4 regions of the Pseudarthrobacter sp. R1 genome follow, and region 1 is predicted to be linked to each of the others. Evidence: riboswitches for the same ligand, from Rfam matches in the RefSeq annotation. Region 1 holds a riboswitch; each other region holds the start of a gene.

Region 1 (2,193 bases):
GCAGGCCCATGGTCAGGATGAGGCCCGAGGCGGCTGCGATGACTGCAGCCTGGCGACCTACTGTCCCGGCATTGGCACTAACAGCCTTGGACATGGAGTCCAGGGGGTTGGTACGAACCGGTTGCGCACGGTGGCGCGCAGAATTATGGCGTGAAGACACGAAGGTAGCCTCTCCCAATGCCTACGAGGTGAGCTGTCGGATTCGGATGGGAGTCACCCGGCCGCGCGGCTTCCTGAAAAGCTTTTGCGACTTAACCCCAAGGCCTTCAAAAAAGCGAAGACCAAAATTGGTTCCCCCGCCCCTGCCAGACGATGAAATGCGAACGGACCTTGAGCGGTGGCAGAGTTAGGCAATCCGCACAAGAGCGTCAACTTCGGAAAAGTTGACGCGAGTTAGACGGTACAGCAGTTCTGTGTGAATGTCACATTCAGGTCACGGCAGGTCAAGACTATTCGATAGCTCACCGTCACTTGACTAAAGCCAGCCGGTTGGGTCAACAACTTCGCCGTTGACCTGGACCTCAAAGTGGAGGTGGCAGCCGGTGGAGGCTCCTGTGGTCCCGCTGAGGGCCACAACGTCCCCGCGGGACACTGTCTGCCCCTCCTTCACGCTGAAGGACGACAGGTGGTTGTAGGTGGTTTCCAGGCCGTTGCCGTGATCCACCACGACGCGGTTGCCGCCACCATACTGGTGCCACCCAGCGAAAGTGACGGTTCCGGTGGCCGCGGCCAGAACGGAAGTGCCGCACTGGGCCACATAGTCCTGTCCGCGGTGGAAGTCACCGGATCCTCCGGTGATCGGGCTGACCCGGTAGCCGAACGGTGAAGCAGTACTCAAAGCGGCGAGCGGCGCACCAAGACTTCCGGCGGAAGCGGCGCGGGTGATGGCGCCGGCGGACTGGGCACTGAGCAGCTGTTTCAGCTTGCCGTCCGGGTCCGCCTGGGTAACCACAGCAGAGCGGCTGAAGTCAATCTGGGCGCCCGCTTCCGCCGAAACCTGCGGCTGGGGCGCAACAGCGGACGCGGCGACAGGAGTGGATCCGGATGCGTCCGTGGCCATTACTGGACTGGTGGCCGGCACGGTCACGGTGAGCACCAGTCCGGTGGCGGCCAGGGCGATACCGGCCTTTTGGCCGATGCCGCTGGCAGCCGCGAACTCAGTGATTTGGCGGAAGGGACCCCGACGGCGGCGCGCATCACGGTGCGGATCGCGGGGGCGTTCCGAGGTGATGACTTCGACAACGCGCGGTGTCGAAGCAGGGACCGCCGCGCGGCGGCGTCCCCTGGAATTCTGCATGGTCAAGAAGGGTTCCTCTCTGGAAAGCCTGCGAAGTTAGCTGTCGGATTCGGGTCAGAGAGTTCAAAGACCCGGTCCGCCGTAAGCAAGCTTCGGCACAGAGATATCCCCGGAGGAATCCTTCACTGGAAGAGGCTTGCTGCTGACGGACTTCACCCCAAGGCAGACCCCCGCTGCCGCTTGTGGTTCCCCCGCCTCTGCCAGTTACGACTCGTGCTCCTGATCCGCTGGCAGAGCTCGGCTCCAGATCAGGTAACGCTTTAATATCAACGCTTGGTTCAACTATAGATGCTTAAGCCCGAAAGTAACAATTCCGTTATCTTTGCGTAACGCACTTCACGCGGGGTATGGCGCCGGCTCTTTGCTCTCTAGCGGATCGCCACGAACACGTGCGCGGCAACCTCCGGGGGCAGCTCCAGCGCACCCTCGATTCCCGGAACCCGGACCGAGATGTAGTCGCCCACCCGCTCCAGCGACACAGCCGCACCCGGCCGGATGCCGCCTTCATCAAGCTGGGAGAGCAGTTCAGGCTCTACCTGGATGGGCTCGGCGAGCCGGCTGATGGTCACCACCGAGGCAGGACCGTACGACTTCATCGCCTCCAAAAGGCTAATGGCGCCGTCCGCAAAACCCATTGACGGCACGCCGCCCAGGGCAGCAAGACCCGGGATCGGATTCCCGTACGGGGACTCGGTGGGATGGTTCAGCAGTTCATAGATGCGCCGTTCCACCCGCTCGCTCATAACGTGCTCCCAGCGGCAGGCTTCGTCGTGGACATAGGCCCAGTCCAAACCGATCACATCGGCGAGAAGACGTTCAGCCAGGCGGTGCTTGCGCATTACTTCGGTGGCACGCTTCCGGCCCGTCTCGGTCAGCTCAAGGTGGCGGTCGCCGGA
Region 2 (2,193 bases), on a different contig from region 1:
CTGGTGGGCGGCGGCACGCCGTTCTTCACAGCCTTGGACAACTGGGTGAACCTGAACCTGGTGGAGACCCGGAAGTTTCCCGACGGTGTGGTCATGACCAGGTATGCGACCAGGCGCTGAGTGCCCCACGAGGCGTTCACTGTGTACGGCTGGCCACACCCCGGCCGAAGGTCGGGAAGGCATGGGGCAACATAACCACGCGATACGGCGGAAATGGCAATGCTCCCACTATGCCGAGGGCATGCTGAAGGCCGGTGAGTCAATGCCCCTAAGGCATTTGACTCACCGGCCTTCAGTGGTTTCTATTTGCCTGCGCGGACGAAGGTGACGCCGCCCTTGGAGGTCATCCAGGACAGGGGGTGGACGGCGGTTTCGTTCTTGCCGTTCAGGCCGGAGCTGAGGACCTGGCCGTCACCGACGTAAATACCTACGTGGCCGGGCTGCATGACCATGTCGCCGGGCTGGGGATCGGAGACGACGGTGCCGTAGTTCATGAACTGCATCGGGCCAAGGTCACCGACCGGGATCCCTGCAGCATTCAGGGCATTTTCGACCAGTCGCGTGCAGTCCTGAATCATGCCGATCTGCGCGTAAGCGGAGGACAGCATGGTGGCGTTGATTCCGCCTGCTGCCGGGGCAGCAGCCGGAGCGGCAGCAGCGGGCGTAACGGTGACCTGGGCCTTGGCCGGCGCAACGGCCTGTGTCTTTACGGCGGTAGAAGCGGCAGGAGCGGCCGCTTTGGGGGCCTCGACGGCGACCGGCTTGGGTGCTTCCACGACGGGGGCAGGAGTGGCCTCGTCGGCGGTACGCTCGAAGGAGATCTGCACGGTGGCGTCTGCGCTGAGCGGGGTTTGCACTTGGCTGGTGACTTCGAGGTTCGATGCCGGCTCGGCTTCGCGCTGGGTTGGGGCGTCTGCTGCCTGGGCGGCGATGCCGCTGGTCAGGACGAGGCCGGAAGCGGCCGCGATGACGGCGGCCTGGCGGCCTACACCGCCGGCGTGGCCAGCGACGGATTTGGACAGGACCGCCAAAGGGCTGGTCTGGACGGGGACCGCGCGGCGGCGGCCGTGAGCTTTGCCATTGGGCATGAAAGGGCCTCTCCCACTGCCTGCGAGGTTAGCTGTCGGATTCGGATGGGAGACACCCGGCCGTGGTGATGCACGGAATGCATCAGGCACGGCTTCACCCCAAGGCCTGCCGGAAGCAGGCCGATATTGGTTTCCCCGTCTCTGCCGGACGATTTTGCGAACGGATCCCGGGCAGCGGCAGAGTTAGGCAAGTCTGCTCAGGAGTGCCGCATTCGGAGAAACGGGCACGGTTTCAGACCCTACATCACACCAGCCCCACTTGTCACATTTGCATAACGGCTTTCGGGCTGCAACCTACGTCGATCGCTCCCGTCCAACTGGACGTAGCAACGATGTGAAGCGCCGCCCCGCCCATTTGAATGCTGCCGTAGTGGGCAACCACCTGCAGAGCGCCCAGTAGCCCACCCCCAGCACGAGGGACCCGACGACGGCCAGGACCGGATTGATGGGAAGCAGCAGCGGGTAGACCAGCCAGTGGGTGAGGTAGATATACAGGGACGCCGCCGCCAGCCAGCCGGTGACCCGGCGCAGGACCGCCGGCACCGGCAGGGCGGGCACCCACACCAGCAGCAGAATGCCTGCCGCGACGGTGACATCGCGGACGGTGCTGCCGAAGAACCCCGGCAGCGTCACCAGGGTGATGACCGAGACAGTGATTCTGTGGAAGTGCGTGCGGGCCCGGGCGAGCGCCCAGCCGAGCGCAAAGAGCCAGAACACCGGCGGCGGCTTGGGCAGGCCGGGATCCACGATGTCGTACCGGCTCAGCAGCGCGATGGCCACCAGCCCCAGGGCGAAAGCGAACGGCGCACGGCGCTCCACCCGGTCAACCCAGGGCACGGCCATGAGCGCTGCCACGGCCAGCAGGATGTACACCAGCAGTTCCACAAACCAGAAATGCCACTGCGTGGTTACTTGCTCGGGCCCAACTATGGCGTTCAGCAGGAAGATATTGGCAACGCTGTAGCGGTCCGTGAGCAGGTAGGCCACGGCGATAAAAGCGGTTGAGGGCAGAACTATCCGGGCCGCCCCGCGGAGTTGGCGGCGCAGCCGCGGGAGCCGCTGGTCCGCCAACTGGAAGCGTGCGAAGTTGTAACCGGCCACCACG
Region 3 (2,193 bases), on a different contig from region 1:
ATGTTCGCAGTCCCGCCCTCCCGGCTGAGCAGGTCAAGGGCGAGGGCGGCGTAACCCTCTTTCGCGAAGCGGCGGGCCACATCTTCGATATGGGGTGTCAGCCCGCGGTTCTCATGGCAGATCAGCACGGCAGGGCTGCGCCCTTCCTGCTCTGGCCTGGCCAGATAGGCGCTGACTGAGGTTCCGCCGGACGGAAACTGTACGGTCGCCGTCGTCATCCCTGGCGCACCCTCGGGTACGGAAAGCGGGCTCTTCGCCCCGGGCACTGCACCGGAACCGGCAGTCCCGGCGGCCGAAGAGGTTGAAGGCTCCGGGGTGGGCATGGGGTCGGTGCTCCGCGGCACCTCACTGGGCGTGCAGCCCACCAGCAGCATCGCCGCCGCGGCGGCTGCCATGCTGCCGGTGATGAACGCAACCCGCCGGGTGAAAGTCCGCTGACTCAGCGCCCCGGCACGGTAGTCGTCAAAAAATTCCTCGATCAGGTATTTCTCATACTTGCCTAGCTGGGTCACTGTGCCTCCTCGCCGGTGCCGAACATCCTCCTCCCTCCGGTTCTTCCGGGCAAGGGTTATGCGTTCACTTTTCGAATCCCTTTATCAGTTTGTGACAAAGACCACGGCCGGTTGCTCGGCGCGCCTATCTCGCGAGGTCAGAAGGATGTGGGTTATGAATCTATTCATTTGCCAAATGCGATAGGAGCACCTCGTATGTTACCCAAACGTGACAATGGGCCTGGAATCAGGTTATGGTCTTCAGGTGTCCCTCTCAGACGGGACATTCCCGTCAGTATGCCGAGCCCTGCCACTGACCCGGGATTCAATCGTTTCCAGCTGGCAGGGACGGGGGAACCAAGTTTCCGCGGCCTCATTCGAGGCCTTGGGGTTAAGTCGATAGCGCCTCCGTTCCGTTCGGAGTTGCTGCCGGCCGGGTATCTCCAACCCGAACCCGACAGCTCACCCCGCAGGCATGGGAGAGGCGATCAACCGTGTCAAAAAATTCCACCACCGCCCGTCACCGCGCGACTCCGGCCCGCTCAATCGCGCTCCAGGGCTTGGCTGTCTCAGCCAAGTCGCTTGGCCGCCCGGCGCTCGCCGTAGCCGCAGCTTCCGGCATTGCCTTCGGTGTGGGGGCTCCAGCCTATGCAGGCGTGGGCACCCCGGACACCACCGAGACCACTAACACCCAGGCTTATGCAGCGCCGGCCGCTGCAGTGGCTGCCCCTGCAGCAGCTGCAGCCAACGTGCACACCGTCGTCTCCGGCGACACCCTGGGCGCCATCTCGGCCGCCAACGGTGTAGCCCTGAATGACGTTCTGTCCGCCAACGGTCTGTCGATCGACACGATCATCTTCCCCGGCGACCGGATCCAGATCCCCGGCGCCGGCGCCGTTGCAGCTGCTCCGGCTCCCGTCAAGGCTGCTGCCGCTCCCGCTAACACCGGAATGAACATGTCCTACACCTCCACGGCGCCTGCTCCGGCTGCGGCAGCACCCGCTCCGGCTCCGGCAGCCACCGGCACCGGCACCGGCGCAGCCATCCTGGCCAATGCTTACGGCCAGGTGGGCGTCACACAGGACTGCACCGCGATGGTGGAAAAGGCCCTGCGCACCGTGGGCAAAGGCGTTGGCGACCTGGCCCCCACTCAATTCTTCCAGTACGGCTCCACTGTGGCCACCCCCGCTCCCGGCGACCTGGTGATCACCCCCACCCACGTGGGCGTCTACGCCGGTGACGGCCAGGTGGTCAGCGGCGGCGTAAACGGTAACCAGACGCTGGTCCACTCGATCAGCTGGCTCAGCGCTCCGTCCTTCGTCCGCGTAGCGTAATCACACCACCCCGAACAGGGGCGGCAGACGGGATTGTTCCCGGCTGCCGCCCCTGTTTTGTTGCCGGGCTCCGGCAACCGGGCTTCCGGGAAGCCTGCACTTCCGCCGGCCTGCCCGCAGGTGGCGTGACTGCTTGTGCTGTGGCTGCCTACGTGCCGCAGAAGGTCTGGTAGCTGCCGAAGTCCTCCGGCGCTCCCTCGGCGTAGCGTTCGAGCCCCGGCCGCTCGTGGAACGGGCTACGGACCACGTCGAGGAGTTGGTTGAAGGGATCAAGGTTTCCCTCCGTTGCTGCGGCGAGCGCTTCCTCCACCAGGTGGTTGCGAGGTATGTAGGCGGGGTTGACCCTGTCCATCATGCCGGCGTCGGGG
Region 4 (2,193 bases), on a different contig from region 1:
TACCGGCTGGTAGCGGTGAAAACGAACTTCGGTGATGTCCTGGTCACCGGGCTCCCCCTCGCTGCCAAAGAAAGCACGCTTGCCTCCCTCGTGTGGACCTTTGTGGTCGTCTCGCTTGGCGGGTTGCTCTTGATCGGATTAGTGGGCACGGTCCTGATCCGACGCACCATGAAACCTCTTGAGCAGCTGTCGGAGGTTGCCACCCGGGTTTCGCAGCTTCCCCTGGACGCCGGCGAGGTGGCACTCGCGGTGCGCGTGCCGCCGTCGAACTCCAATCCGGGAACGGAAGTAGGCAGCGTCGGTCACGGGGTGAAAAGGAGACGGGATAACGTGGCGAGCGCGCTGCAGGCGCGGCAGATGAGCGAAACAAAGGTGCGGCAGTTTGTGGCCGATGCCTCGCACGAGCTGCGTACTCCCCTGACCGCCATCCGCGGCTACACCGAATTGATGAGGATGACGGAGGCCTTCACCCCCGACGGCCAAAAGTCCCTTGCCCGTGTGCAGAGCCAGTCAGAGCGGATGACCGCTTTGGTGGAAGACCTGCTGCTGCTGGCCCGGCTCGATGAGGGCCAGCCGTTGAAGCTCAGCGAGGTGGACCTTACGCAGTTGGTGGTGGAAAGCGTCAGTGATGAAAAGGTGATGGCACCGGGCCACACCTGGCGGCTGGAACTTCCGGATGAGCCCGTGGTGGTCACCGGTGACGCCTCCCAGCTGCGCCAGGTGCTGATGAACCTGCTCTCCAACGCGCGCAAACACACCCCTGCCGGCACCACTGTTGTTACCGGCGTCGGAAAGACGGCTGGAGGTGCCGCGTTGATAACGGTAACGGACGACGGCGGCGGGATCCCGGCGGAGTTTGTGGACCATGTTTTTTCGCGCTTCGCCCGCGCAGACGCGGCCCGGAAGGGCACGGGAGATGGGGCGGGGGCTGCAGCGGCCGAAGGCACCAGCGGCCTCGGGTTGTCCATCGTGGAATCCATCATGGAGGCCCACGGCGGAAGGGTAACGGTGACATCACAATCCGGGCGCACAGAGTTCGCCTTACATCTCCCCTTGAGGTGAGGTTGGCAGCAAGGCGACGCGCCGCCGTCGTGATCTCTGTTACCAAAATGTGACTTACGCGCTGCATTCCTGTACCGTCGATTGGGTGCAGTTCGTGTTCGAGCCGCATATCCGGATGACGCCAAGCTCTGCCACTTCCCGGATTCCCTTTGAACATAGGCAGAGGCGGGGGACCCACCGTCCCGGGCACTGATTGCCCTTGGGGTTAAGCCAGCACGTGAACTTTCCGTGTGGCCGGATGCCCTCATCCGAACCCGACAGCTAACTCCGCAGGTGTGAGAGGCGATCCATCATGTTCAAAAACCTGGTAAAACCACGTCCGAAAAACGATTCCGCACCGCACGCTGGACCGGAAACCGGCAAAATCTCTTCTTTCGGCAAGCGCGCGGCCGTGATTGCCGCATCCTGCGCACTCCTCGTTGGAGTGGGAGCTGCGGGACAGGCTACAGAAACAAGCATCCGTGTAGCGGCCACTGAAACGCAGGCCGCCCAGGCGCAGTCGAACCTCAGCATCGAGAAGAGCGAGATTACCTCCAATCCCGCGCCTGAGCCCGCCGCTCCGGAGATAGCTGTAGCCCCGCAGGCGGCCGAGCCCGCCCCTGCGCCGGCTCCCGAACCTGCACCGGCACCCGCTCCTGAGCCTGCTCCTGCCCCTGCACCTGCTCCTGCCCCTGAGCCCGCTCCGGCTCCAGCGCCCGAGCCTGCACCCGTCGTCGCGGTCAACGATCCCGCCGGCGCCCAGGCGTACGCCGCTGGCCAGCTGGCGAACTACGGCTGGGCTCCTGACCAGATGCAGTGCCTGGTAACCCTGTGGGACAAGGAATCGGACTGGACCACCACGGCCACCAACCCGAGCAGCGGCGCCTACGGCATCGTGCAGTCCCTGCCCGCCGAGAAGATGGCCAGCGCCGGCCCGGACTACCTCACCAACTACCGCACGCAGATCAACTGGGGCCTGAATTACATCCAGGAGCGTTACCAGTCCCCGTGTGGTGCGCTGAACTTCCACCTGTCGAATAACTGGTACTAAGCAGTCCTGGCACATCCGGAACTGCAACACGCGGGCGGCGTTTTAAACAGCCGCGCACGTCTGGGTCCCGCGCCTGCTGGCTCCCGCACACTGGCTCCCGC

The links. Region 1 has a riboswitch for cyclic di-AMP ahead of M8J71_RS00265 (M23 family metallopeptidase). Riboswitches for the same ligand answer to the same signal wherever they lie in the genome.
Region 2: another riboswitch for cyclic di-AMP. It lies ahead of M8J71_RS06530 (NlpC/P60 family protein); the one in region 1 lies ahead of M8J71_RS00265 (M23 family metallopeptidase).
Region 3: another riboswitch for cyclic di-AMP. It lies ahead of M8J71_RS17215 (C40 family peptidase); the one in region 1 lies ahead of M8J71_RS00265 (M23 family metallopeptidase).
Region 4: another riboswitch for cyclic di-AMP. It lies ahead of M8J71_RS02770 (hypothetical protein); the one in region 1 lies ahead of M8J71_RS00265 (M23 family metallopeptidase).

The regions. Positions count from the first base shown of each region.
Region 1 covers NZ_JAMKFI010000001.1:55,076-57,268, reverse strand. The annotation lists gene M8J71_RS00270 (C40 family peptidase) at 1-94, opposite strand, end outside; cyclic di-AMP (ydaO/yuaA leader) riboswitch at 165-347, opposite strand; gene M8J71_RS00265 (M23 family metallopeptidase) at 476-1,297, opposite strand; cyclic di-AMP (ydaO/yuaA leader) riboswitch at 1,308-1,519, opposite strand; gene M8J71_RS00260 (metal-dependent transcriptional regulator) at 1,666-2,193, opposite strand, start outside.
Region 2 covers NZ_JAMKFI010000006.1:101,794-103,986, forward strand. The annotation lists gene M8J71_RS06525 (dihydrofolate reductase family protein) at 1-120, shown strand, start outside; gene M8J71_RS06530 (NlpC/P60 family protein) at 303-1,088, opposite strand; cyclic di-AMP (ydaO/yuaA leader) riboswitch at 1,096-1,278, opposite strand; gene M8J71_RS06535 (AMP-binding protein) at 1,383-2,193, opposite strand, start outside.
Region 3 covers NZ_JAMKFI010000008.1:1,340,714-1,342,906, reverse strand. The annotation lists gene M8J71_RS17220 (dienelactone hydrolase family protein) at 1-512, opposite strand, end outside; cyclic di-AMP (ydaO/yuaA leader) riboswitch at 819-982, shown strand; gene M8J71_RS17215 (C40 family peptidase) at 986-1,825, shown strand; gene M8J71_RS17210 (protein adenylyltransferase SelO) at 1,974-2,193, opposite strand, start outside.
Region 4 covers NZ_JAMKFI010000002.1:177,827-180,019, reverse strand. The annotation lists gene M8J71_RS02775 (sensor histidine kinase) at 1-1,062, shown strand, start outside; cyclic di-AMP (ydaO/yuaA leader) riboswitch at 1,189-1,349, shown strand; gene M8J71_RS02770 (hypothetical protein) at 1,355-2,092, shown strand.